One region of the Streptomyces luteireticuli genome, then DNA from elsewhere that is predicted to be linked to it. Evidence: riboswitches for the same ligand, from Rfam matches in the RefSeq annotation. Region 1 holds a riboswitch; each other region holds the start of a gene.
The links. A riboswitch is a leader RNA that binds a small molecule or an ion and turns the genes downstream of it on or off. The one in region 1 is predicted to bind cobalamin.
Positions count from the first base shown of each region.

Region 2: linked by a shared signal. The riboswitch ahead of AB8735_RS24735 (ribonucleoside-diphosphate reductase subunit alpha) and the one ahead of AB8735_RS04455 (CoA-acylating methylmalonate-semialdehyde dehydrogenase) in region 1 are both predicted to bind cobalamin.
Region 3: linked by a shared signal. The riboswitch ahead of AB8735_RS31420 (HoxN/HupN/NixA family nickel/cobalt transporter) and the one ahead of AB8735_RS04455 (CoA-acylating methylmalonate-semialdehyde dehydrogenase) in region 1 are both predicted to bind cobalamin.
Region 4: linked by a shared signal. The riboswitch ahead of AB8735_RS10065 (cobalamin biosynthesis protein) and the one ahead of AB8735_RS04455 (CoA-acylating methylmalonate-semialdehyde dehydrogenase) in region 1 are both predicted to bind cobalamin.

Region 1 covers NZ_CP167927.1:1,045,862-1,051,134, forward strand. Annotated here, with positions in the region: gene AB8735_RS04435 (ATP-binding cassette domain-containing protein) at 1-33, opposite strand, end outside; gene AB8735_RS04440 (DUF1259 domain-containing protein) at 45-326, opposite strand; gene AB8735_RS04445 (DUF2268 domain-containing protein) at 375-1,262, shown strand; gene AB8735_RS04450 (dihydrofolate reductase family protein) at 1,451-2,095, shown strand; cobalamin riboswitch at 2,227-2,406, shown strand; gene AB8735_RS04455 (CoA-acylating methylmalonate-semialdehyde dehydrogenase) at 2,598-4,097, shown strand; gene AB8735_RS04460 (acyl-CoA dehydrogenase family protein) at 4,105-5,256, shown strand; gene AB8735_RS04465 (enoyl-CoA hydratase/isomerase family protein) at 5,253-5,273, shown strand, end outside.
Region 2 covers NZ_CP167927.1:5,496,504-5,501,776, forward strand. Annotated here, with positions in the region: gene AB8735_RS24730 (ribonucleotide-diphosphate reductase subunit beta) at 1-586, opposite strand, end outside; gene AB8735_RS24735 (ribonucleoside-diphosphate reductase subunit alpha) at 586-2,982, opposite strand; cobalamin riboswitch at 3,145-3,288, opposite strand; gene AB8735_RS24740 (hypothetical protein) at 3,579-4,076, shown strand; gene mctP (monocarboxylate uptake permease MctP) at 4,119-5,273, opposite strand, start outside.
Region 3 covers NZ_CP167927.1:6,994,986-7,000,258, reverse strand. Annotated here, with positions in the region: gene AB8735_RS31430 (cytochrome P450) at 1-614, shown strand, start outside; gene AB8735_RS31425 (MFS transporter) at 714-1,976, shown strand; gene AB8735_RS31420 (HoxN/HupN/NixA family nickel/cobalt transporter) at 2,005-3,129, opposite strand; cobalamin riboswitch at 3,161-3,393, opposite strand; gene AB8735_RS31415 (APC family permease) at 3,556-5,052, shown strand; gene AB8735_RS31410 (YIP1 family protein) at 5,150-5,273, shown strand, end outside.
Region 4 covers NZ_CP167927.1:2,398,192-2,403,464, reverse strand. Annotated here, with positions in the region: gene AB8735_RS10075 (putative cobaltochelatase) at 1-176, opposite strand, end outside; gene AB8735_RS10070 (cobyric acid synthase) at 246-1,760, opposite strand; gene AB8735_RS10065 (cobalamin biosynthesis protein) at 1,753-2,727, opposite strand; cobalamin riboswitch at 2,848-2,996, opposite strand; gene AB8735_RS10060 (hypothetical protein) at 3,695-3,910, opposite strand; gene AB8735_RS10055 (anion permease) at 3,925-5,172, opposite strand.

The DNA of each region.
Region 1 (5,273 bases):
GTGCTCATGGGCATCCGTGATGTCCGCCTCCATCGGTTGCAGGATCACATGAATGGCCATTGTGGGGTTCCGGCAGAGGCGGACGCCGACGGTCGGGGCGGGGCGGGGCCGGTGGCGTCCGGGGCGGGCCGGAGGGCCCGGGCGAGGGCGACGCCGTCGGCGGCGGCCCAGAAGTGCAGGTAGAACAGGCGCGGTTGCTCGGTGAGGCTGTGCTGGTGAAGCTCCACGACATCGATGTGGCCCTTGCGCAACGCCTGGATGACCTTCTGCACTTCGGGTGCGGTCATGACGAAGTCGCCGTTGACGGCGGCCTTCCTGTCGCCCACGGAACGCAACTTGAAGTTGACGCAGCGGCAACCACTACCGTCCACGCCATGAAAATCATCGTTCATGACACCGCGTCCGCCATGCTCGACCTCCTGCAACGCCCTCGGGAACAGCGTCCCGACGCCCTGCGCGACATGCTCGCCCCGCTCCAGGACGTCATGTCCCGGGTGGGCATCCCCGACCAGGTCGAGATGCACCGGCAGGGCTCCGGCTTCCGGCTCGACCGCGAGGACCCGCGGTACGCGGACGCCGTGCGGCGGATGCGGGACGCGGGCGTGTGGAGCAGGGTCGAGGACTCCCTCGCCGCCGCCTGGGAACGGATCGACGGCGCGGTCCCCGGCGTCCGGCACGCCGACACCGTGCACGTCGTCCTGGTCCTCGGCGACCCGGACGACCACCATCTGACCGTCCGCAGCGGCGGCTACCTCGGCATGGGCGGGATCCCCGGCGCGATCCACCTGCTGATATGGCCCACCGACACGGCCCTGGAGAAGATCGGCCACGCCGCCGCCCACGAACTCCACCACAACGTCCGCTACGCGAACGTGGCCTGGAACCCCATGACCGTCACGGTCGGCGAACAGGTCGTCGCCGAGGGCCTGGCCGAGGCCTTCGTCCGCGAACTCTCCGGTGAACAGGCCATGGGCCCCTGGGCCACCCGGCTCACCGGCGCCGAACTGGACACCGCCCACGAGAAGATCACCGCCGCGATCGACGTGGCCGGGATGCAGAACCTGCCCCCGTACATCTACGGCGACGACAGCGCGCGCCTCATGGGACACGAGCCCGTGGGACTCCCCGACTTCGCCGGCTACGCGGCCGGACTGCGCATCGCGGACGCCCACCTGGCCGCCACCGGCCTGACCGCGGCCGCCAGCGTGGCCCTGCCTGCGGGGGAGGTCCTCGCCAACGCGGGCGTGCCGACGGCCGGTTGACGGCTGCTGGTCGTACGCATGCGCGCGACCGGCCTTTCGGTGCCCGCGGTGAAGAAGTCACCGACTGTAACGGCGTGGCCCTCGGAGAGAGTCTGTGGGCCGCTGCCGATCCGGCCACGTCCCATCCGACATCATGATATGCGGCGCCTCGCCACATGATGACGCGACAGGACCTGACGAGGGAACACATGGATCAACTGCTGAGAGTCATGAACTTCAACGTCTCGAGTGACGGAATCGGTGCCGGTGAGCACCAGAGTCTCGAGCGGCCGTTCGGCCAGGATCATCCCGAGAGGCTGTTCGCCTGGGCCGGAGCGACGGCGAGTTGGCCCATGCGCACGGACCCCGGGGGGAGCCGGGGCCTCGACGACTACTTCACGCGGGACTTCGCACGCAACATCGGCGCCGAGATCATGGGCCGCAACAAGTTCGGGCCCCAGCGCGGGCCCTGGCAGGACCATGAGTGGCGCGGCTGGTGGGGTGAGGAGCCCCCGTTCCGCACGCCGGTGTTCGTCATGACCCACCACACGCGTCCGTCGTTCACGCTCTCCGACACCGCATTCCACTTCGTCGACGGCGCCCCGGCCGTCGTCCTCGAACGGGCGCGGGAAGCGGCACAGGGCAAGGACGTCCGGCTCGGCGGCGGGGTCACCACCATCCGGCAGTTCCTCGACGCCGACCTCGTCGACACCATGCATGTGGCGGTCTCGCCGGTCAAGCTCGGGTCCGGACTGCGCCTCTGGGAGTCCCCCGACGAGCTGCTCGACCGGTTTCACCTGGAAGTCGTGCCCAGCCCGAGCGGCGTGACGCACCACCTGTTCTGGCGAAGGTGACGCGAGGGGACATCCGTCCCATCGAACGCCCTTCCCACCGCGGATGCGGGCACGTTCCTTGCACGGGGCGGCGATCCCACGTGCCGTCGATCACTCGTCCCCGGAGGGGATGGACTTACTAGGACGTCCAACTATATCGTCGTGACCAAGGCCCGCGGTGCAGGGAAGCCGGTGTGAATCCGGCACGGTCCCGCCACTGTGACCGGGGAGCGCACCGTCGCGAACACGCCACTGGCACAAGGCTGTCGGGAAGGCGGACGGGGCGCGGGGATCCGGGAGTCAGGATACCGGCCGCGGGGTGTTCCGTGTTGTCCACGAGGATGGAGCAGACACGCATGGCACCGGTCCGCACCCACGACCCGGGTGATCCGACGGAGCGCACGCGCCCCCGCGCGTTGTCGTAACGCTCCCCCGGCCCTTCGGCCTTCGCGTCCCACGGCCCGCCCCGCAGGGGCTCTGCCGTGCCGTCCCCTGGATCTCACCCGACGAGAGCAGGCTCCCCTTGGTCCGCGAACTGACCCACTTCATCGGCGGCGTGCGCACCCCCGGAACATCGGGGCTCCACGCCGAGGTGTACGACCCCAACACCGGTTCCGTACAGGCGCATGTGCCCCTCGCCTCCTACGAGGAGACCGCGGCCGCCATCACGAACGCGGCGGCCGCGCAGCCCGCGTGGGGCGACTGGAACCCGCAGCGCCGCGCCCGCGTCCTGCTGCGCTTCCTCCAGCTCGTGGAGGACGAGCGCGACTCCCTGGCCCGGCTGCTGTCCGCCGAGCACGGCAAGACCCTCGCCGACGCCCATGGGGACCTCCAGCGCGGTCTGGAGGTCGTCGAGTTCGCGGCCGGAATTCCGCACCTGCTCAAGGGCGAGTTCACCGACAATGCCGGCGGCGGGATCGACGTGCACTCGCTGCGCGCCCCGCTCGGTGTCGTGGCCGGGATCACGCCGTTCAACTTCCCCGCGATGATCCCGCTGTGGAAGGCCGCGCCCGCCCTCGCCTGCGGCAACGCCTTCGTCCTCAAGCCGTCCGAGCGCGCCCCCTCCGTCCCGCTGCGGCTGGCCGAGCTCTTCGCCGAAGCCGGGCTGCCGGCGGGTGTGTTCAATGTGGTCAACGGTGACAGGACCGCGGTGGACGTGCTGTTGGAGGACGCGCGGGTGCAGGCGGTGGGCTTCGTCGGGTCGACACCGGTCGCGGCGCACGTCTACGCCACCGCCGCCGCCCGCGGCAAGCGCGCCCAGTGCTTCGGCGGCGCCAAGAACCACATGATCGTGATGCCGGACGCCGATCTCGACCAGGCCGTCGACGCTCTCGTCGGCGCCGGCTACGGGGCGGCGGGCGAGCGCTGCATGGCGATCTCCGTCGCCGTCCCCGTCGGCGAGGAGACCGCCGACCGGCTCGTCGCCAGGCTCAAGGAGCGCATCGGCGCGCTGCGCGTCGGCCGTTCCGACGACCCCGGGGCCGACTTCGGCCCGCTGGTGACCCGCGACGCCCTCGACCGGGTGCGCCGCTACGTCGACATCGGCGCCACCGAGGGCGCCGAACTCGTCGTGGACGGACGCGGTTTCACGCTGCCCGGCCACGAGAACGGCTTCTTCATCGGCCCGACCCTCTTCGACCGCGTCTCCACCGGCATGCGCGTCTACCGCGAGGAGATCTTCGGCCCGGTGCTGTCCGTGGTGCGCGCCGCCGACTACGCCGAGGCCCTGCGTCTGCCCAGCGAGCACCCCTTCGGCAACGGCGTGGCGATCTTCACCCGCGACGGGGACACGGCGCGGGACTTCGCCCGCCGGGTGAACACCGGCATGGTCGGGATCAACGTGCCCATCCCGGTGCCCGTCGCCTACCACACCTTCGGCGGCTGGAAGCGCTCCGGCTTCGGGGATCTCAACCAGCACGGCCCGGACGCCGTCCGCTTCTACACCCGGACCAAGACCGTCACCTCGCGCTGGCCCTCCGGGGTCAAGGAGGGCGCGAGCTTCTCCATCCCGACGATGGAGTGACGGCCCCATGACCACCACCACTCTGCTCTCGGACGAACAGGCCGCCATCGCGGAGACCGCGCGGGACTTCGCCGCCGAGCACCTCGCCCCGCACGCCGTCGCCTGGGACCGCGACAAGCACTTCCCCGCCGACGTCCTGCGCAAGGGCGCCGCCCTCGGCCTCGGCGGCGTCTACGTCCGCGAGGAGCACGGCGGTTCGGGCCTGACCCGCTCCGACGGCGTGCTCGTCTTCGAGGAACTGGCCACCGGCTGCCCGTCGATCGCGGGCTACTTCTCCATCCACAACATGGTCGCCTGGATGATCGACCGCTACGGCGACGACGCCCAGCGCGCCCGCTGGCTGCCGGGCCTGTGCGCGATGGACGACTTCGGCAGCTACTGCCTGACCGAACCCGGCGCCGGGTCCGACGCCGCCGCGCTGCGCACCCGTGCCGAGCGCGACGGCGACCACTACGTCCTGACGGGCGTCAAGCAGTTCATCTCCGGCGCCGGCACCTCCCGGGTCTACGTCGTCATGGCCCGCACCGGTGGGCCCGGGCCGCGCGGTGTCACCGCGTTCGTCGTCGAACGGGGCGACGCCGGGCTGTCGTTCGGTCCGGACGAGCGGAAGATGGGCTGGAACGCCCAGCCCACCCGGCAGGTGGTCCTCGACGCCGTCCGCGTCCCCGCGGACCGCCGGCTCGGCGCCGAGGGCGACGGCTTCCGCATCGCCATGCACGGCCTCAACGGCGGCCGGCTCGGCATCGCCGCCTGCTCCCTCGGCGGCGCCCGCAGCGCCCTCGCCCGCAGCCTGGCCTACCTCGCCGACCGCGAGGCGTTCGGCGCCCCGCTGCTGGACGCCCAGGCGCTGCGCTTCCGGCTGGCGGACATGGAGACCGAGCTCGCCGCCGCCCGGGCCCTGGTCCACCAGGCCGCCGAGGCCCTGGACCGGGGGCTGGAGCAGGCCGCGCAGTGGTGCGCGATGGCCAAGCGGTTCGCCACCGACACCGGCTACGCGGTCGCCGACCACGCCCTGCAGCTGCACGGCGGTTACGGCTACCTCAACGAGTACGGAATCGAGAAGATCGTCCGAGATCTTCGCGTGCACCGGATCCTGGAAGGAACGAACGAGATCATGCGCCTCATCGTGGCCCGCGGGCTGACGGGAGCCGGCCGATGACGACGGCCGCCGACGAG
Region 2 (5,273 bases), 4.5 Mb from region 1:
AGTACACGTAGGCGAACGCCCCGTAGAAGAACAGCCCCTCGATGCAGGCCGCGAAGCAGATCAGGTTGAGCAGGAAGCGACGGCGGTCGGCCTTCGACTCCAACTGGTCCAGCTTCTCGACCGAGTCCATCCACTTGAAGCAGAACTGGGCCTTCTCCCGGATGGACGGGATGTTCTCCACCGCCGCGAACGCCTCGTTGCGGTCGTCCGGGTCGGGGAGGTAGGTGTCCAGCAGCGTCAGATAGAACTGGACGTGCACGGCCTCCTCGAAGAGCTGCCGCGACAGGTACAGCCGCGCCTCGGGGGAGTTGATGTGCTTGTAGAGCGTGAGCACCAGGTTGTTGGCCACGATCGAGTCGCCGGTCGCGAAGAACGCGACGAGGCGGCCGATCAGGTGCTGCTCGCCCGGGGAGAGCTTGGCGAGGTCGGCGACGTCGGAGTGGAGGTCGACCTCCTCCACGGTCCAGGTGTTCTTGATCGCGTCACGGTAGCGGTCGTAGAAGTCCGGGTACCGCATGGGCCGGAGGGTCAGCTCGAAACCGGGGTCGAGCAGGTTCTTCGTACGACGTTCGGGGGCGGTCGTCATTACTGGCATGCCTCGCAGGACTCGGGGTTTTCCAGGGAGCAGGCGATGGCGTCGGCGTCGGGGGCCGACTGCTGGACGGGGACGGTGGCGGCGGTGCCGGCCGACCGCGCGATCCGGGTCGCCGGGCGCGAACGCAGGTAGTACGTGGTCTTGATGCCCTGCTTCCAGGCGTACGCGTACATCGAGCTGAGCTTGCCGATGGTGGGCGCGGCCATGAACAGGTTGAGGGACTGGCTCTGGTCGAGGTACGGCGTACGGGCCGCGGCCATGTCGATCAGGGAGCGCTGGGGGATCTCCCAGGCGGTGCGGTAGAGGTCGCGCACCTCCTGCGGGATCCACCGCATGTCCTGGACCGAGCCGTTGGCGTCGGTGAGCGCGTCGCGCGTGGTGCGGTCCCACACGCCGAGCTTCTTCAGGTCCTCCACCAGGTAGGTGTTGACCTGGAGGAACTCACCGCTGAGCGTCTCGCGCTTGAACAGGTTGGAGACCTGCGGCTCGATGCATTCGTAGACGCCCGCGATGGACGCGATCGTCGCCGTCGGGGCGATCGCCAGCAGCAGCGAGTTGCGCATGCCGACGGCGGCGATCCGGGCGCGCAGCGCGTCCCAGCGCTCCGCCCAGGTGGGCTCGGTGTTGGGGTAGTGGTCCGGGTGCAGCACACCGCGCGCGGTGCGGGTGGCGGACCAGGCCTCGTGCGGGCCGTGCCGCTCGGCCAGGTCGGCCGACGCCTCGTAGGCCGCGAGCATGATCCGCTCGGAGATCCGGGTGGACAGCGCCTTCGCCTCGGGGGAGTCGAAGGGCAGGCGCAGCCGGAAGAAGACGTCCTGGAGGCCCATCAGGCCCAGACCGACCGGCCGCCAGCGGGAGTTGGAGGCGCCCGCCTGCTCGGTCGGGTAGAAGTTGATGTCCACGACGCGGTCGAGGAAGGTCACGGCGGTGCGGACGGTGCGGTCCAGCCGCTCCCAGTCCATCTCGCCGTCCTCGCCCAGGTGGGCGGCCAGGTTGACCGAACCCAGGTTGCAGACCGCGGTCTCGCCGTCGTTCGTGACCTCCAGGATCTCCGTGCAGAGGTTGGAGGAGTGGACGACCTTGCCGGGCTCGGCGGTCTGGTTGGCGGTGCGGTTGGCGGCGTCCTTGAACGTCATCCAGCCGTTGCCGGTCTGCGCCAGGGTGCGCATCATCCGGGCGTAGAGCACCCGCGCCGGGATGGTCTTGACGGCCTTGCCCGCGGCCTCGTACGCGCGGTACGCGGCGTCGAACTCGTCGCCGTACAGGTCCACCAGGTCCGGGGTGTCCGCCGGGGAGAACAGCGACCACTCGGCGTCCGCCTCGACCCGGCGCATGAACTCGTCCGGGATCCAGTGCGCGATGTTGAGGTTGTGCGTACGGCGCGCCTCCTCACCGGTGTTGTCGCGGAGCTCCAGGAACTCCTCGATGTCCGCGTGCCACGTCTCCAGGTAGACGCAGGCCGCGCCCTTGCGCCGGCCGCCCTGGTTGACGGCCGCGACCGAGGCGTCGAGGGTGCGCAGGAACGGCACGATGCCGTTGGAGTGCCCGTTGGTGCCGCGGATCAGCGAACCGCGCGAGCGGATGCGGGAGTAGGACAGGCCGATGCCGCCCGCGTGCTTCGACAGCCGCGCCACCTGGTGGTAGCGGTCGTAGATCGAGTCCAGCTCGTCCAGCGGCGAGTCCAGCAGGTAGCAGGACGACATCTGGGGGTGCCGCGTACCGGAGTTGAAGAGCGTGGGGGAGGAGGGGAGGTACGAGAGCGTGCTGGTGAGGCGGTAGAGCTCGGCGACGTCCTCCAGCGCCCGGACGGAGGCTTCTTTTGAATCAGCAGTCTCGGCGAGGCCGCAGGCCACGCGCAGCAGGAAGTGCTGCGGGGTCTCGATCACGTTCCGGGTGATCGGGTGGCGGAGCAGGTAGCGGCTGTGCAGGGTGCGCAGGCCGAAGTAGCCGAAGCGGTCGTCGGCGCCGTCGACCAGGGCGGCGTCCACCAGCGCGTCCAGCCGCTCGGCGTGCTCGCGCACGAACGCGGCGGTGTCGTCGGCGATCAGGCCCTCGCGGTGCCCGGTGGCGACCGACGCGGAGAAGGAGACCGCGCCCTGCCCGCCCGCCTCCTCGGCGATGGCGAGCGTGAGGAGCCGCGCGGCGAGCCGCGAGTACTCGGGCTCCTCGCCGATCAGCCCGGCCGCGGCCTCGGTGGCCAGCGAGCGCAGTTCGGCCTCGTCCGACCCGGCGTGCCGGCCGCGCAGCGCGGCGGCGGCGACCTTGCCGGGGTCGGTGGCGGGCAGGTCGGCGGTGAGTTCCGTCAGGGTGCGCAGCAGCGCGGTCCCGGGAGCGTCGACGGACTCCTCCGCCTGCGCTGAGACCGGATCGACGGGCGCGATCGTCACGTGTTGCTCTCCCTCACTCGGCTGGAGGCCGCTCGGGAGCGCACGGGGCCGCACACGGGCATGCGGGGCGCGTACGTGACGTACGGAAGCATGCGCGCAGGCGTCCACCGGCCCAACCCTCGAGGCCCGGACGTGGTTCGACACCGCACACCGGCGGCGGGCCGGCGAGGGCGTACTGTCGGCAGGTCCTCGGACTGCGGCGTGGGTGCAATATCTCCACACGTACACCGTTGCGGGACAGTTCCGGATTTCCACCGGATTCCCCTGCGGCGACAGCGAGGACGAGCATACATCTAGTGCTGCCCGTCGCGTGTACCCCCACATGTTGTGTCGGCGCGTCATGAGACGGTCGCGGAATGTGCTAGACGGTGGCGTGTTCGCGGGTGCGACGGCCGGAGAGGCCGCGGGGGGCGGGGGAGGGCGGCCCCGCTTCACGGAAGCGTAGGGGCGGTGCGCGGGCGGCCGTTCGCCCGTCACCGGCCGCACTGACTTTTGTCATCTCCGGCCGGTGACGGGCGGACCTGCCGCCGGAGGGCGGGGGAGGGAATGATCGTGGGTGTTGGACGGGACGGCGACACCACGACGGGGCGGACACCATGAGCGACACGGGGGCGGACACGATGAGCGGCACGGGGGCGGGCACGATGAGCGGCACCATCACCGAGCAGCAGGCCGGGGCCGGGCAGGGCGCGCTCGATCCGGAGCTGAAGCCGCTTCCGGTGTGGTTCTTCGCCTTCGAGGGGGCCATGGGGGCCGCCTTCGACTTCTACAAGGCGTGGGACGGGGCCTGGATGGTCCTCGCCGCGCTCGGGGCGGTGAACATCGCGGTGGGGCTGACGGTCCTGCGGCGGCGCAGGAAGCTGCTCAAGGCGATGCTGAAGAACTCCCGCGCCCGGAAGATCCTCTTCGGGCTCATCGGGCTGCGGGTCGCGCTGCACGTCGTGCTCGGGGCCGTGGGTGCCACCGTCGAATCGGCGGCCGGTCATCTGGCCCTGGGGCTGGTGATGTCCGCGCTGACCGTGGGGCTGCTCTGGTTCGACCAGCGGGTCTCCTTCCGGGCGCTCGGTCTGACGCCTTCGGGTGCCGCCGCCTGACAGGGGGAGGGGGACGGCCGGGCCCGTGGGCCCGGCCGTTTCTCAGTGGCCGCCCGGTGCGCCCGCCGTGGCCGGGGGGAGCTCCACGGCGACGTCGGGGTCGCCCGCGTCCGCCGTGTAGTCGGAGGGCTTCGTCTCGTCCACGCCGTCCGGGGCCTTGAGGGCCTTGAGGACGAGCGTCAGGACGACGGTGACGGCGACGTTCAGGACGAAGGCCGTCAGGCCGATGTAGCCCTTCTCCCCGATGAAGGGGATGAGGTTGGTGTTGCCGAAGTGGTCCTGCGTGGCGCTGGGGGTGTCATAGGCGCGCCATGTCCCGTAGACCATCCCGACGGCCCAGCCGGCCAGCAGGGCCCAGCGGTGGAACCAGCGGGTGAACAGGCCGCCGACCAGGGCGGGCACGGTCTGGAGGATCCAGATGCCCCCCAGCAGCTGGAAGTTGATGGCCACCGACTTGTCCATGGTGAGGACGAAGACCAGCGCGCCCACCTTGACGAGGAGGGAGGCCAGTTTGGACACCTTCGCCTCGTTCTCCGGCGTCGCGTCCTTGCGCAGGAAGTCCTTGTAGATATTGCGGGTGAAGAGGTTCGCCGCGGCTATGGACATGATGGCGGCGGGGACGAGGGCGCCGATGCCGATGGCCGCGAAGGCCACGCCCGTGAACCAGTCGGGGAACATGTCGTCGAAGAGCTGCGGAATGGCCAGCTGGCCGTTCTTCACCTTGATCCCGGCCGCGACCGCCATGAATCCCAGCATGGCCAGCAGGCCCAGCATCAGCGAATAGAGCGGCAGGATCGTGGTGTTGCGCCGGATGACGTTCCGGTTCTTGCTGGAGAGGACCGCCGTCACGGAGTGCGGATAGAGGAACAGCGCCATCGCGGAGCCCAGTGCGAGCGTCGCGTAGGCCCACTGCGCGTCCGGTCCGGAGGCGAGGGCGCCGCGCGGCTTCCCGGTCGCCGGATTCTTCGTGGAGAACGCCTCGCCCGCCTTGGCGAAGATGTCGTGGAATCCGCCGAGCTTCATCGGGATGTAGATGATGGCGACCGCGATGACGATATAGATCAGCGCGTCCTTGACGAAGGCGATGAGGGCGGGGGCGCGCAGTCCCGAGGAGTAGGTGTAGGCGGCCAGGACACCGAAGGCGATGAGCAGCGGCAGGTCCTTCATGAACCAGTTGGAACCGCCGCCCACGCCCAT
Region 3 (5,273 bases), 5.9 Mb from region 1:
AACTGGTCTCCCTGCTCGCCGCGGGATTCGAAACCACCGCCGCGGTGCTCACCGCGGCGCTCTACGAGATCGGCCGGCACCCCTCGGTGGAGGACCGCCTGCACACCGAGCTGGACGAGGTCCTCGGCGGAACCCGGGCGGTCACCCACCGGCATCTCCCCGGACTGCGCTACACCCGCTGTGTCATCGCGGAGACCCTGCGGCTGTACACACCGGGCTGGCTGATCACCCGGCGCGCCGTACGGGACGTGGCGCTCGGCGGCGTCCGGCTCCCGGCGGGAACCTCCTTGTTCTTCAGCGCGGAGGCGATCCACCGGGATCCCGCCGTCTATCCCGACCCCGAGGCCTTCGCCCCGGGCCGCTGGCTGGACCGTACGGTCAGGGATCTCCCTCCCGGTTCCTACATTCCGTTCGGAGCGGGGAACCGGCAATGCATCGGCAACACCTTCGCGTTGACGGAAATGGCCGTGATCCTCGCGTCGGTCTGTTCCCGGTGGCGTCTGCTGCGGACGACCGACGCCGCACCCGACGTCATCCACCGCGCCATTCACCGGATCAGCCGTCTCGAAATGATCGCGCAGCCACGGCCCGACGACCGGGCCTCCCCGCCCTGACCCCGGCGGCCCGCCTGCTCCGTCCGGGCGGGCGCTCGTGCCCCGGCGGCGACGGCGGTCGTTGTGCCGCCGGGGCCGGGCGACGGACAGGAGCCGACCGTGGTACGGGGACGGGTGCGGGCCGTGCTCGCGGAGCCGAACTTCCGGCTCTATCTGGCCGGGCAGGGGCTGAGCCTCGTCGGGACGTGGATGCAGGCGGTGGCGCAGCCATGGCTCGTGCTGCAACTGTCGCATTCGGGAACGGTGCTGGGGCTGAGCACCGCCGCGCTGTTCCTGCCCGTGCTGCTGCTGGGCCCGTACGGCGGGCTGGTGGCCGACCGGGCGCACAAGCGCCGGCTCCTGTTCCTCACCCAGGCCGCGTTCCTGCTGCTGGCCCTGGGGCTGGGGGTGCTCACCGTGACCGGGGCCGTGCGGCTGTGGCAGGTCTTCGTGATCGCCCTGCTGATGGGGGTGGTGAACGCGGTCGACACCCCGACGCGCCAGACGTTCGTCCCCGAACTGGTCGGCCGGGCCCTGATCCGGGACGCGGTCTCCGTCAACAGCGTCATGGTCAGCGCCACGCGCGCGATCGGTCCCGGGGTGGCGGGAGTCGTCATCGCGGTGGCGGGCGCGGGCGTCTGTTTCCTGGTCAACGCCGCGAGCTTCGTCGCGGTCCTCGCCTCGCTGGCCCTCATGCGCGCCGGCCGGCTGCGGCCGACGCCGCCGGTGGCCCGGGAGCCGGGGCAGGTCAGGGAGGGACTGCGCTATGTGCGGGGGCAAACAGGGCTTTGGGCGCCGCTGCTGATGCTGGCCGTGGTCGGCACGCTGGCCTACGAGTTCCAGGTGGTGCTGCCCCTGCTGGCGGTGGACGATCTGCACGGCGGTTCCCGGACGTACGGATACATGACATCCGCCATGGCGCTGGGGGCGGTCGCCGGCGGTCTGGCCGTCACGCTCCGGGGACGGGCGGGGGTGCTGCCGCTCACCTGCGCGGCGGCCGGGTTCGGCCTCGCGATCCTCGCCGCGTCCCTCGTCCCGACGCTCACGGCGGAGCTGGTGGCGCTGCCGTTCGTGGGTGCGGCCGGCACCTTCTTCCTGGCCACCGTGAGCACCACGCTCCAGATGACCAGCCAACCGCGCTTCCGGGGGCGGGTGATGGCGCTGTGGTCGGTGATGTTCATGGGCAGCACGCCCGTCGGGGGGCCGGTCGTCGGCGCGGTCGCCGACGTGCTCGGGGCCCGTGTGGCCCTGGGGCTCGGCGCGCTCGCGTGCGCCCTGGCCACCGTCGTGGGGCTCGTGGTGCTCCCCCGACTGCCGCCCGATCGGCGGGTGTTGCCGCACATCGCGCCGGAGGAGGACGGGCCGGGAGCCGGGCGGCGGTGACGCCTCCGGGTCCCGGCGGTACGGGGTCTCAGCCCTCCGCGGCGGCCGACCGCGCCGCCCACCTCTCCTCCACCTTCGCGAAGCGCCAGTACGCCAGGGCCGCCGCCCAGACGACCACGAACAGGCCGACGATGACGAAGCCGACGTTGTCGAGGTTGAGCGCGGCGATCCAGGAGCTGACCGGGTCGTCCATGTCGAGCTTCTCGTGGAGGACGCCGACCAGCTCGATCGTGCCGATCAGGAAGGCCACGGCGATCGACAGACCGGTGATGGTGAGGTTGTAGTAGACCTTCCGGACGGGGTTGGAGAACGCCCACTGGTAGGCGAAGTTCATGAACGTGCCGTCGAGCGTGTCGAAGAGGCTCATGCCGGCGGCGAAGAGCAGCGGCAGGCAGAGGATCGCGTACCAGGGCAGGCCCGCGGCGGCGCCGCTGCCGGCCATCACCATCAGGGTGACCTCGGTGGCCGTGTCGAAGCCGAGGCCGAAGAGGAAGCCCAGGGGGTACATCTGGCCGGAGCGGGTGATGGACTTGGTGAAGCGGCCGAGGATGCGGTTCATGAAGCCGCGGGAGTCGAGGTGCTGCTCCAGCTCCCGTTCGTCGTAGCGGCCCTGGCGCATGGCGCGGAAGATGCGCCGGATGCCGACGAGGGCGACGAGGTTGAGCGCGGCGATGAGGTAGAGGAAGCCGCCGGAGATGCTCGTGCCGACGACACCGAGGGTCTGGTGGGTCGTGGAGTCCTCGTCCATCAGCTTTCCGGCGAGCTGGGTGCCGCCGCTGACGAGCAGCGTCAGGAGGACGACGACGCTGGAGTGGCCGAGCGCGAACCAGAAGCCGACGGAGACGGGACGCTTGCCGTCCGCCATCAGCTTGCGGGTGGTGTTGTCGATCGCCGCGATGTGGTCGGCGTCGAAGGCGTGCCGCATGCCGAGGGTGTAGGCGGTGATGCCGAGGCCGACGCCGTAGACCTTGGAGCCCACTTCGTAGTGGTTCGGGACGACGAGCAGGAAGAGGACGCCGAAGGCGACGACATGCAGGAGGGCTATGACGCCCAGCAGGACGGCGGTGCGCACGGTGTCCTCGCGGCGCCAGCGGAACGAAGGCGCCCGGACGGCGGTCGCGGTGCCGCCGGGGGCAGCGGTGGGCAGGGTCATCTGAGAGTCACGCTCCAGCACCTCGTGGAATCCGTTCGTGAGATGCCGTGGCCGGTCTCCTGGCTGACGGGTTCGTTCGCGCCCGCCCCTGCCTTCCCGGCAGCCGGATGCTGCCAGTGGCTCCGCGCGCGCCGTGGGGAGGTCCCCGGCCGGGCACGCGGAACGGGACGGTAACTCCCCGATCACAGTGGCGAGGGCCGCTCCGGACTCGGAACCAAAGGCTCCTCACCGGTCTTCCCGAACACCACGGCCGGGCCACTGTAGCGCCCCCGTCTGCGCGAATGCGGCGAGAGTGGCGATTGTCATGCTCTGCGCAGCGGAACCCCTCCCACCGGTCACGACCCGCCGCGCACGAGTCTTGACTCGGTGGTGACCCCGGCGCCACAGTCACCGCACCCCACCGCGCTACGAGAGGCAGGCACCGCCATGGCAGACGGAGCGAACGAGCCGGACGGGCAGGTCGGATTCGTCCGCCGGATCGGGCTGTTCCAGGCGACGGCCATCAACATGAGCCAGATGTGCGGCATCGGGCCCTTCGTCACCATCCCGCTCATGGTCGCGGCGTTCGGCGGCCCGCAGGCCGTCATCGGCTTCCTCGCCGGGGCGGTGCTCGCGCTCGCCGACGGGCTGGTGTGGGCCGAGCTGGGGGCCGCCATGCCGGGCGCGGGCGGCAGTTACGTCTATCTGCGGGAGGCCTTCCAGTACAGAACCGGCAAGTTGCTGCCGTTCCTGTTCGTCTGGACGTCGATGCTCTACCTCCCGCTGGGGATGGCCAGCGGCGTCATGGGCTTCACCCAGTACCTGGGCTATCTCTGGCCGGGCATGAGCCAGTTGGAGGGCGACCTCGTGGGGCTCGCGCTGATCGTGGGCATCGTCGCGCTGCTGTGGGGCCGGGTGGAGAACATGGCCCGGATCACGACCGTCATGTGGTGCGTGATGATCGTGGCCGTCCTCCTCGTCATCGTCGCCGCGTACGCCAACTTCAGCCCCGGCCGCGCCTTCACATACCCCGCGCACTCCTTCGAGCTGACGTCCAACCACTTCTGGATCGGCTTCGCGGCGGGGCTGACCATCGGCATCTACGACTACGGGGGCTACTGGACCACGGCGTACATGGGCGCCGAGATCAAGAACCCCGGCCGCAACCTGCCCCGTTCCATCATCTGGTCCATCCTCGGCATCATGGCGATCTACCTGCTGCTCCAGGTGGGCACCCTGGGCGTCGTCGACTGGCAGGACATGCTCGACCCGGACAACATGGCGTCCACGTCGGTCGCTTCGGCGGTGATGGAGCGGACCTGGGGCAAGGGGGCCGCCGACGCCGTCACCGTACTGATCCTCGTCACCGCCGTCGCCTCCGTCTTCACCGGGCTGCTCGGAGGGTCCCGCATCCCCTACAACGCGGCCCGGGAGAAGGTCTTCTTCCGCCCGTTCGGCACGCTGCACCCGCGGCACCGCTTCCCGGTCCTCGGCCTGCTGACGATGGGGGCGATGGGCTGCGTCGGCTATCTGATCGGCCGTCACACCGATCTGGCCACGCTCATCCAGCTGTTGACCACGGTCATGGTGCTGGTGCAGGCGCTCGGCCAGATCGCCGCCGTGACCGTGCTGCGCCGCCGCCAGCCGGGGCTGCGGCGGCCGTACCGGATGTGGCTGTATCCGCTGCCGAGCCTGCTGGCGCTCGCCGGATGGCTCGTCATCTACGGCTACGCGGACCGGAACTCGCCGGGCCGGCACCCCATCGAATGGTCGCTGGCCTGGTTCGGCGCGGGGTGCGCGGCGTTCGTGCTGTGGGCCCGCCGCGAGCGGATCTGGCCGTTCGGTCCGCGGGAGATCCGCGAGGAGTTCCTGGAGCGGGGCGGCGAGGACCCGGCGCCGGAGGCCGACGCCGACCCCGGTCCCGTGGAGCCGACGCCCGCCTGACGGGCCGTCCGACCCCTTGACATCCGGCGTCGCGCGTGGACCGTCGTACACGACCCGGACTCGGGGCTTCGGACCGTACGGTGATAGAACGGCACCCATGCCCCCGACCACCACGACCGCTCCCCGCACGCCCGGCGCAGGACCCCGCCGGCTCTTCTGGCACCGGCTCATACTCGGGCTCTGGTACCGGCCCGTCGAGGTCCTCGACGAAGCCCGGGACC
Region 4 (5,273 bases), 1.4 Mb from region 1:
GTCCCGACCTCCGGGAGAAGGGCGGACAAGGCCCGGACGGTCGTGGTCTTCGCCGTTCCCTTCTCGCCGCGTACGAGGACGCCGCCGACCGCGGGGGAGACCGCGTTGAGGAGCAGCGCGAGCCGCAGGCTGTCCATGCCGACGACGGCGGCGAAGGGATAGGGGGTGCTGCTCATGCGGTCATCGCTCCTTCGGGTGGTGCGCTGGCTGGTGTACGCCGCTGGTGCTCGGACGCCGCACTGGCTTCATGGCGCCCCCGGCGGTATGAAGGGGGCGCCAGCGGGGACGCCGTCCTCGATCAGGCGCATCAGCGCATCCGTATCCGCGTGCTCCTCGATCAAATCGCCCAGGCGGTCCAGCTGTTCCTCGCGGAGGCCCGCGAACGACGTGTCCGGGGCCGGGACGAAGCGGCGGCCCGCCGCCTCCGCCACGCGCCGAAGGAACGCGCGGCGGAACGCGTCGCTCTCCAGCGAGCCGTGCCAGTGCGTACCCCACACCGACCCGACCCGGCAGCCGTCCAAGAAGGGCTCCCCGCCCAGCACTTCGGCGACGCCGTGGTGGATCTCGTAGCCCTCCACCCGCTCGCCGAGCGCCTCGCCGACGGGGCGCTCCAGGGTCTTCTCCGCCGCGAACCGCACCCGTACGGGCAGCAGGCCCAGGCCCTCCACGACCCCGGCCCGGGACTCGACCTCGTCCTCGACGCGTTCGCCGAGGAGCTGGAAGCCGCCGCAGATGCCGAGGACCGGGCGGTCCTCGGCGGCGCGGCGGACGAGCGCGTCGGCGAGACCGCGTTCGCGAAGCCAGGCCAGGGCGCGGACGGTGCCGCGGGTGCCGGGCACCACCACGAGGTCCGCGTCGGCGAGTTCCTCGGGGCGGTCGACGAAGCGGACGATCACGCCCGGCTCGGCGGCGAGCGCGTCCACGTCTGTGAAGTTGGACATGAGGGGGACGGCGCAGACCGCGACCCGCAGCACGTCCTCGCCCAGTGGCGGGGCGACCACCGACTCGCGCACGGCGCCGCGCAGCGAGACGCGGAGCCCGTCCTCCTCGTCGATGCCGAGGCCGTGGGCGAACGGCAGGACGCCGTACGTCCGGCGGCCGGTGAGGCCGCGCAGCATCTCCAGCCCCGGCTCCAGCAGGGACACGTCGCCGCGGAACTTGTTGACCAGATAGCCCGCTATGAGCTCCTGGTCCTCGGGGGAGAGCAGCGCGGTGGTGCCGAAGAAGGACGCGAAGACGCCGCCGCGGTCGATGTCGCCGACCACGACGACGGGCAGCCGACCGGCGCGCGCGATGCCCATGTTGACGATGTCGGTGCGGCGCAGGTTGATCTCGGCGGGGCTGCCGGCACCCTCGCAGATCACCGCGTCGTGGGTGGCGCGCAGCTGCTCCAGGCAGTCGGTGACGGTGCCGAAGAGCTGCTCCTGGCGGCCGGAATGGTAGCCGCGGGCGCTGAGTTCGCCGACGGGTTTGCCCATGAGCACGACCTGGCTGCTGCGGTCGCCGCCCGGCTTGAGCAGCACCGGGTTCATCAGCGCGCTCGGCTCGACACGGGCGGCCGCGGCCTGCATGGCCTGGGCGCGGCCTATCTCGGCGCCCTCCCGGGTCACGAAAGAATTCAGCGACATGTTCTGCGCCTTGAACGGCGCCACCTTGACGCCCTTGCGCACCAGCCACCGGCAGATGCCGGCGGTGACCACGCTCTTGCCCGCGTCGGAGGTCGTCCCCGCGACCAGCAGGCCCCCACCCCGCTTACCCACCCGTGCTGCTCCTCTTGACGGTCCTGCTGATGAGACTTCCCACTGTGCGCCCGGTGACAGCAACGCCCAGCGCCAGCAACGAGACCCGGCGGGAGAGCCGGACGGCCCGTTCGATGTCGGCCACGGCCACCGGCCGGTTCTCCGCACCCAGGACGGGGCGGTGCTCGACGCGGCCGGCGTAGGCGAGGGTGCCGCCGAGGCGTACGCCCAGGGCGCCCGCGAACGCGGCTTCCACCGGGCCCGCGTTGGGGCTGGGGTGGCGGCCGGCGTCGCGCCGGGCGACGCGCAGCGCGTCGCGCCGGTCGGGGCCGGCGAGGACGGCCAGGGCGGCGGTGAGCCGGGCGCCGGGCCAGCCGACGACGTCGTCGAGCCGGGCGGAGGCCCAGCCGAAGCGGCGGTAACGGGGGGACTCGTGGCCCACCATCGCGTCGAGTGTGTTGACCGCGCGGAAGCCGATGAGGCCGGGGACGCCCGCGAACGCGCCCCAGACGAGGGCGCCGACGACGGCGTCGGAGGTGTTCTCGGCGACGGACTCCACGACGGCGCGGGCCATCTGCTGCCCGTCCAGGGACTGCGGGTCGCGCCCGCACAGGTGCGGCAGCCGTTCGCGGGCGACATCGAGGTCGCCCGCTTCGAGCGCCCCGCCGATGGCGCGGGCCTCGCGGCCGAGGGAGGTGCCGCCGAGGACGGCCCAGGTCGCGGCGGCGGTCAGGGCGGCGTCCGCGGTGCGGTGGCCGCGGGTGGCGCGGGCGAGCAGGGCGGCGCCCGCGGCCGCGCCACCGGCGCACACGAGGGTGTGCAGGGTGCCGTGGGCGCGGTGGTCGCGCCACAGCCGGCGCTCGACGGAGTGCGCGGCGCGGCCGAAGGCGGCGACGGGGTGGCCGCGGCGGGGGTCGGCGAGGACGAGGTCGCAGGCGAAACCGAGGACGGCGCCGCAGGCGAAGCCGAGGGGGTCGGCGGAGGGCACGCGTCAGACCGCCGTCGCACCTCGGGGCGAACGCGGTCCGGTCGGTGGTCGGCGGCGGCCGGGCATGGCTCTGTGTCCTCACTCAGGGTCCGCGCCCTGGTTCGACGTGACCGGCGACCAGAGTCTCCTGGCTCCCGGATCGGCGCGGATCCCCTTGCCTTCCGGCGGTGTTCGGCTGCCGTGGCGTTGCGGTGCTGCGTGGTGCTGCGCGGGGGCGCGCTCCCCGGTGACAGTGGCGGGACCGCGCCGGACTCGCACCGGCTTCCTCTGCTGTCGCCGTTTGGCCTCGGCAGTCCACCATGGCCCGTGAGCGGGCGTCAACTCGGGTTTGGGTTTGCCCCTGGCCCGCCCTTTCACCGTTTCTTCCGGGGGCTCCGCCCCCTCGGCCCGGCACCGCGCTGCCGCGCGGTGGGCGGGGCTCCGCCCCTGCTCCCCGGCGGGGGCTGCGCCCCCTGCACCCCTGCTTCCGGGGCTTCGCCCCTGGCCCCCTTTTTCGGGGCTCCGCCCCGGACCCCGTTTGTCGCGGCTCCGCCGCTCGTCCTCAAACGCCGGACGGGCTGGGTTTCGGGCCCGGGCCGGATTCCAAAGCCCGGGCGCGCGCTTCAGCCCGGGTGCGCACTTCAGCCGGGGCGCGTACTTCAGCCGGGGCGCGTACTTCAGCCCGGGCGGGCACTTCAGCCCGTCCGGCGTTTGAGGACTCCGCCCGAAGGGCGGACGGGGTCCGGGGTCTCCCCGGAAGAAACGGTGAAAGGGCGGGACCGGGGCACACACCCAGCCTGTCCGGCGCTTGAGGACAGCGCCCGCAGGGCGCTTCAGGGGTCCAGGGGGCGCAGGGGCGAAGCCCCGCCACCGCCCGGAGGGGCGGTCCGGGTCCGGGGCCCCGCCCCGGGTGGGGGTACCCCCTCTGGGGGAGGCGAAAGGGCGGGCCGGGGGCAAAAACCCCCCGACCCGCCCCGAGACCGCCGCCTCAGGCGACGATCAAATAGATCCCGTACCCGACCACCGCCGCACACGCCGCATAACACGCATACGCACCGGCGCGGACCAACCCCGTGGACGACCCCCCGCCCTCGCGGGACCCCGACGTCCCCACGATCCCCAGCGTGAAGACCCCCACCAGCGCCACCGTCATCACGACACTGACACCGAAGACCTGGCCGAGCGCGGCCCAATTGATGTTCATCGCGGAAGGATTCCTCAGCTGGTCGCGGCCACGGCGGGGGTCACCGCGGGCTCGGGGGTGGTGACGGACGGGGCGGCCGGGGCAGCCGGGGCGGCCGGCGGCGGGGCCACGGCCTGCAGGGCCTGGGTGACGACACCCGCCGGCTCCTCCGCGACGGCGGGGGAGGGCGCCGCATCGTCGCCCGTGACCGGCTTCCGCCGCGACGCCAGCCAGATCGCGCCGCTCACGGCGATGCCCAGGACGGCGACGGCCGCGACGCCCCAGTCGCCCTGGTCCGCGAGGAGCGCCGCGCCGCCGGCGACCAGACCGGCCGCGGGGAGCGTCAGGCACCAGGCGATGACCATGCGGCCGGCCGTGGACCAGCGGACCACGCCGCCCTTGCGGCCGAGCCCGGCGCCCATGATCGAGCCGGAGCAGACCTGCGTGGTGGAGAGCGCGAAGCCGATGTGCGAGGAGGCGAGGATCACCGTCGCGGCACCGGTCTGGGCGGCGAAGCCCTGCGCGGGGCGGATGTCGGTGAGGCCCTTGCCGAGGGTCTGGATGATGCGCCAGCCGCCCAGGTACGTACCGAGGGCGATCGCGAGGCCGGCCGAGACGACGACCCACAGCGGCGGGTCGGAGTGCGGGGCGACGACGCCGCCGGTGACCAGGGCGAGGGTGATCACGCCCATGGTCTTCTGCGCGTCGTTGGTGCCGTGGGCCAGCGAGACGAGCGCGGCGGAGGCGATCTGCCCGGCGCGGTAGCCCCGCGCGGTGTCGGCCTCGTCGCGGCCGCGGGCCAGCCGGTAGGTGAGCCGGGTCGCGAGCGTCGCGGCGACGCCGGCGACGATCGGCGCGGCCACGGCCGGGATGAGGACCTTCATGACGACGGCCTCGCCGTGGACGCCGTGGGTGCCGACCGAGACCAGCGTCGCGCCGATCAGGCCGCCGAAGAGGGCGTGCGAGGAACTGGAGGGCAGGCCCGCCAGCCAGGTCAGCAGATTCCAGACGATCGCGCCGACCAGACCGGCGAAAATCACCTCTGGTCTGATCCCGGCGCTCTCGTCGATGATGCCTCCGGAGATCGTCTTGGCGACCTCCACCGAGAGGAACGCGCCGACGAGGTTGAGCACCGCCGACATGGCCACCGCGACCTTGGGTCTGAGAGCCCCGGTGGAAATGGTGGTGGCCATCGCGTTGGCCGTGTCGTGGAAGCCGTTCGTAAAGTCGAACACCAAGGCCGTGACGATCACGATCCCGATGAGAAGCGTGATGTGTTCCATTCACCCAGGCAATCAGTCAGGCGGTCAGATTCCGTACGACGGTCGGACTCCGTACGTCAGTACGCGGCGACCGTAGGGACTCCGGGTGAACGGAAGGTGAA